2 linked regions of the Paraneptunicella aestuarii genome follow. Each later gene encodes a partner of the first gene's protein in a complex. Links are inferred from orthologs where the notes say so. Each region holds a gene or a part of one and is shown in the gene's direction. Other genes may lie near its edges.

Region 1 (3,042 bases):
TTGCAACAATTGAGCTTGGCAATGCCAGAGTTTAAGGTTGTCTTTTGGGATGGCTTGAGCGAGCAAGAAAAAAGCCGGGTGGAAGTGGCTGTTGTGACCAATATCCAGCCTGAGAGGATTAAGCAGTACCCCAACCTGAAATGGGTGCAAAGCCTGTGGGCTGGAGTGGAAACCTTGCTTCCAGCCATTCAGGATCTGAACTTAAAAGTCGTGCGCATGAACGATCCTCAACTGGCACAGAGCATGTCTGACAGTGTTCTACTCTGGACGTTATATTTGCATCAACAAGCGCATGTTTACCGACAGCAACAAAACATCGCGCTTTGGCAGCAGTCACCTACATCGCTATTTACATTGTTACCTCATGCAACACGCGTTGGTATTTTAGGGCTAGGCAACCTCGGCAAAGTTGCTGCGAACAGATTAAAAGATAATGGCTTTACTGTTCAGGGTTGGAGCCGCACCGCTAAATCGCTTCCCGGTATTCCTACTTATTCGGGTGATACCGGGTTGCAACAATTACTTAGCACCAGTGATATTCTGGTTGTGTTACTTCCATTGACACATTCAACTCGTTATTTACTGAATCAGCAACGTTTACAAATGCTGCCTGATGGTGCTGCGGTGATTAACTTTGCCCGCGGTGCAATTATTCCTGAACCCGATTTATTGCAGTGTTTGAATAATGGCAAATTGAGCCATGCTGTTTTAGACGTTTTTGAGCAGGAACCTTTGCCGTCGAATTCACCTCTTTGGCAACATCCTAACATTACAGTGTTACCTCATATCTCAGCACAGACTAACCCTGTCACAGCGTCTAAAGTGGTGGCAAAGAATATTAAACCGTATTTTCAGAATGGAGAAATACCTGAATATATTGATGTCTTGAAAGGGTATTAGGTTTGATTTAGCTCTCTTGCACATCCTGAAAAAAAGGATACTATAACTGTATAAATAACCAGTTAAGTTATCTCCCTCTGTGCGTAAAATTATTCATATCGACATGGATTGTTTCTATGCTGCTGTCGAAATGCGGGATAACCCTCGTTATCGTGATATTCCTATTGCGATTGGTGGGCGTTCGGATCGGCGCGGGGTGATTTCTACCTGTAACTATATTGCGCGTAAGTTTGGGGTGAAGTCTGCCATGGCAACTGCGCAGGCAATGAAGTTGTGTCCTAACTTGGTGGTTGTTCCCGGGCAAATGAAAAAGTACGTGGAAGTGTCTCGGCAAATTCGGGATATTTTTGCTCGTTATACATCGCTTATTGAGCCTCTTTCCCTGGATGAAGCGTATCTTGATGTTAGTGATTCTGACTTGCTTGGTGGTAGCGCTACGCTTATTGCTCAGCAAATTCGCAGGGATATCCTGAATGAAACCCAACTTACAGCGTCTGCGGGTGTCGCATCGTGTAAATTCGTTGCTAAAGTCGCGAGTGATGTGAACAAACCCAATGGTATTTGCGTTGTGACTCCTGATGAACTGGACAGCTTTGTTGCCAGCCTTCCTCTGGGTAAAATTCCGGGCGTGGGTAAAGTCACGCTGGAAAAGCTGCATAATCTGGGGTTATACCATTGCCGTGATGTCAGGGAGTATTCACAGGAGTTGCTGAGCAAACGCTTCGGCAAATTTGGATTGGCGTTGTGGCAATATTGTCATGGCAAGGATGAACGACGTGTTAGCGTAGAACGTAAGCGCAAGTCTGTCGGGGTTGAGAGAACTTTACCTCACGACATTCATTCTGCCGAAGAATGTTGGCAGGTAATCGAAAAATTATTGCCAGAACTACAGCAACGACTTCAGAATGTGCGTCCTGATATGGATATTCATTCGCAAGGGATTAAACTTAAGTTTTCTGATTTTCAACTCACCAGCATTGAGCAGAGACAACTTCATTTAGTACCCGAGTTGTTTAAAAGCCAGCTACAAGAGATTTTGCAACGACAGCGAAATCGTGGCATTCGGCTGGTGGGATTACAAGTAGGGCTACCTGATGAGCAGACGGTTCGGCAACTGCCTTTGCCGTTTCCACAACAAGTTATTTGATACTCAAAGAATCAGGTGAACCAAAAAAATAATAGCCCAATACAACATTTGGAACGAATTAACGATAAAAGGGGTTTTATGTCTTATCCAATCGCAGTAAGAGCGACAGTAGACGCTATCACTGATGTAAACGGAACCTGGGATGCGGTTATCTATATTTCTCCCAGCGCCACTTCCGGTACATCGTCTGTTATTTCTGAAGCCATTTTCAAGTATGCCGATATCGACAAACGAGTCGGCGTGCAGCCTATGTTGCTACCGGCAGAAGGTGTTGCTGGCGGACGTATTATTTTTGCGCCAACGGGCAACCTGATGCGTTATTTTGATGATGTTCGTCGCTATGGTGATGCGGCACACAAGGCTGCTAAAATCGCCAAAGATGCCGGTATCGTGAATCCCTTACTGGTTGTGGAAACGCCCAATGATTGGCGCTTCCAACACGCATTGGAAGTGGCTTATCTACAAGCTTGCCAGTCTCTTTGGCAGCCTCTGGAAGCCAGAGAAAGTCTAAATGAAGCCGAATTGGAACCTGTAAATCAGATCGGTTTGGTGCACGAAAGTGTTGATGCTGATTGGTTGGTTGCTGTTGAAGGCGGACGTCGTTTGGCAAGAGATCTCTGCGGTACTAACCCCGAAAGAATGGCACCTCCGGGATTTGCTGATTATTGCGTTGACGCTTTTGCTGGAACCGATGTGAAAGTTGAAGTGATTTCCTCGCAAGAACAATTGCAAGAGGAGTATCCATTGCTTGCTGCTGTGGCGCGCGCTGCAGTGCAAGTGGAGCGCCATCATGCTCGCGTTGTAACCCTGACTTATGAACCGGAAGGGGAAGTGACCCAAAGCCTGTATTTGGCGGGTAAAGGTGTCACTTACGATACTGGCGGTGCAGACTTGAAAACTGGTGGTTTCATGGCGGGTATGAGTCGTGACAAAGGTGGTGCTGCCGCCGTTGCTGGTTTAATGAAAACCGTTGCCATGTTAAAACCCAAAGGTAT
Region 2 (3,130 bases), 1.0 Mb from region 1 along the record:
TTATATATGGTGGTACTGGCTTGGGTAAAACCCACTTACTACATGCTGTTGGTAACGGAATTCGTGAATTTAAAAAAGATGCGAAAGTTGTATACATGCATTCAGAGCGTTTTGTTCAAGATATGGTTCGTGCGCTACAAAATAACGCCATAGAAGAATTCAAACGATACTATCGTTCGGTCGATGCATTATTGATCGACGATATCCAGTTCTTTGCTAATAAAGAACGTTCCCAAGAAGAATTTTTTCATACTTTCAATGCATTGTTAGAAGATAACCAGCAGATCATTTTAACTTCTGATCGTTACCCAAAAGAAATTGATGGGGTAGAGGATAGATTAAAATCTCGTTTTGGCTGGGGGCTTACCATTGCCATTGAACCTCCAGAGTTAGAGACTCGCGTTGCTATTCTTATGAAGAAAGCGAACGAGAATAAGATCAAGCTACCCAATGAAGTCGCATTCTTTATTGCCAAACGTTTACGCTCTAATGTTCGTGAGCTCGAAGGTGCATTGAACAGGGTGATCGCTAACGCTAATTTCACCGGTCGTCCAATAACAATTGATTTTGTACGTGAAGCGCTTAGGGATTTGCTGGCATTACAAGAAAAACTCGTTACTATTGATAACATTCAAAAAACGGTAGCTGAATACTTCAAAATTAAAGTTGCGGATATTTTGTCTAAACGACGTAGTCGCAGTGTTGCCAGGCCCAGACAAATTGCAATGGCGTTATCTAAAGAGTTAACAAACCATAGCTTGCCTGAAATTGGTGACAAATTTGGCGGTAGGGATCATACTACTGTACTGCATGCCTGCCGTAAGGTTGCGCAGCTAAAAGAAGAAAGTCACGATATAAAAGAAGACTACCAGAATCTGATTCGCACTTTGTCATCCTAGGTAACTGAGTAAAGTATGAAATTCAAAATTAGTAGGGAAGACTTTTTAAAGCCACTCCAACTCGTTTCCGGTGCCGTAGAACGTCGCCACACACTTCCAATATTGTCTAATGTTCTGATTAAAGTTGATGGCGATTTGCTATGGCTTACCGGTACAGACTTAGAAGTGGAACTCATTTCCAGCATCAAATTAAATGGTGAGTTTGAGCAGGGCGAAATAACCGTTCCTGCCAAGAAGCTTGTCGATATTTGTCGAAGTTTAAGAGATGGGGTTGATATTGAATTTTCTGTTGATGGTTCTAAGGCCGTTATCAAATCTGGTAGAAGTAAATACACCCTTTCTACATTGTCTGCTGACGATTATCCAAATCTTGAAGATTGGGAAGGCGAAGTTGAATTTGAACTTGCGCAGAAAGATCTAAAACGATTGATAGATAGCACTCACTTCGCTATGGCGCAGCAGGATGTAAGATACTACCTCAATGGTATGTCTTTAGAGACTGATCAAAATATCATTCGAGCTGTTGCTACCGATGGCCACAGACTTGCGCTTTCCAAGATTGAAAATTCAGAAGCATTAGCTAATAAGCAAGTTATTATCCCAAGAAAAGGGGTAATGGAAATTCTTCGCTTGATTGGTGATGAAGATCAATTGCTTAAAGTTAAGTTAGGAAGTAACCATCTTCGAATTCACTCTTCAGAATTTATTTTCACCAGTAAATTGGTAGATGGTCGTTTTCCTGATTACAGAAGGGTATTGCCGAAAGATGGTGACAAGATCATTTCTGTAAACAGAAGTGATATGAAAGATGCATTAAGCCGTGCCGCTATTTTGTCTAACGAAAAATTCCGTGGTATTCGATTGAATGTCAGTAACAATGAGTTAATGATTACTGCGAATAACCCTGAACAAGAAGAGGCGGTTGAGGTAGTCGATGTCGATTACAATGGCGATAGCCTGGAGATAGGTTTTAATGTTGCCTATATGATCGATGTTATGAATGCGCTTCATTCAGATTCTGTCAAAATTTCACTTGCTGATTCTAACAGTAGTGCCCTTATAGAAGATCCTGAGAATGATGAATCTCTATATGTGGTTATGCCAATGAGATTATAAGATCCGTCTGTGATTTTTACCGTTCAATTCGAGAACGTTCGAAATATACCTATAGCGAATGTTGTACCTTCTCCCATTTTGAATGTGCTTTACGGCCAAAATGGGAGTGGGAAATCTTCTTTTCTTGAAGCACTTTACTTACTCTCTTCAGGTCGTTCATTCCGAACAACAGAACTAAAAAACCTGATTAGTTTTGAAAAAGAATCCCTTCTTGTAAGAAGTGAGTTGATGGTTAGTCAAGATTCTAAAGAGAAAATCGGACTTAGTTTTTCTCGTAGTGGGCAGAAGCTGGTTAAAAAAAATGGTGAGAAAATAAAAAACTCGTCTGAACTGGCTAGAAGCTTACCTCTACGATTTTTATCTCCGACTGTAAGTGAGTTAGTTGAAGGTTCGCCTAGGAATAGGAGACAGTTTTTAGATTGGATTATGTTTCACGTGGAACCATCCTATCTAAATGAGTTTAAGACATTTAAAACAGTATTAGCAAACCGTAATGCTGTATTAAAAGATAAGCGTAAAGATCAAGAGGCTTTCTGGACAGAGAAGCTCGTAGAGCTAAGTTATAGCTTGACAGGTAAATGTCGGAATATTGTATCTGATATTACACCCTATATTGATGCCTCACTTTCATTGTTTTTAAGTGGCTGTGATATATCAATTGATTACTACCAAGGGTGGGGAAAAGAGAAGGATCTAGCTGAACTACTGACTCAAAATTTAGAGAATGAGTTCAAATTCGGGACAACCCGATACGGATTTCAAAGGTCAGATTTGCGTTTGAAGATAAATGGTAAACCTTTAAATCAGGTAATGTCTAGAGGTCAGTTAAAGCTTTGTGCTTTTGCACTACATTTGGCTCAAGTAAGGTTTATTAATGAGCGTAATGGAGTAAAATGTACGGTCTTAATTGATGACGTTATATCTGAATTAGACGATATAAACGTATGTAAAGTGATTGGCGGATTCATTGATTCTGGTTCGCAATGTTTTATCACCAGTGCCAATGACAAGTTACCTAAATTGCTGGCAGATCACTTTAGCGAAAATTATAAATTGTTCCACGTGGAACATGGAACAATAACAGAAGAGGAATATCCTTAATGTCAGAAGAAACC

The links. Proteins that work in one complex are often made in the same cells at the same time.
Region 2: the proteins of dinB (region 1) and dnaN are in contact, whole or in part, in a solved structure (PDB 1OK7), measured with the Escherichia coli proteins. The link is inferred for Paraneptunicella aestuarii from one-to-one orthologs.

Annotation. Positions count from the first base shown.
Region 1 is NZ_CP074570.1:1,017,570-1,020,611, forward strand. Bases 139-3,013 are described here. They hold dinB (DNA polymerase IV), read left to right. Parts: upstream 139-979; coding sequence 980-2,047; downstream 2,048-3,013. Other genes in these bases: KIH87_RS04230 (2-hydroxyacid dehydrogenase), read left to right, coding at 139-900; KIH87_RS04240 (M17 family metallopeptidase), read left to right, coding at 2,126-3,013. Outside these bases: more of KIH87_RS04230, read left to right, coding at 1-138; more of KIH87_RS04240, read left to right, coding at 3,014-3,042. UniProt on the Escherichia coli protein: Poorly processive, error-prone DNA polymerase involved in translesion repair and untargeted mutagenesis. Copies undamaged DNA at stalled replication forks, which arise in vivo from mismatched or misaligned primer ends.
Region 2 is NZ_CP074570.1:149-3,278, forward strand. What follows is about bases 2-2,964. They hold dnaN (DNA polymerase III subunit beta), read left to right. Parts: upstream 2-914; coding sequence 915-2,015; downstream 2,016-2,964. Other genes in these bases: recF (DNA replication/repair protein RecF), read left to right, coding at 2,025-2,964. Outside these bases: more of recF, read left to right, coding at 2,965-3,116; gyrB (DNA topoisomerase (ATP-hydrolyzing) subunit B), read left to right, coding at 3,116-3,130. UniProt on the Escherichia coli protein: Confers DNA tethering and processivity to DNA polymerases and other proteins. Acts as a clamp, forming a ring around DNA (a reaction catalyzed by the clamp-loading complex) which diffuses in an ATP-independent manner freely and bidirectionally along dsDNA.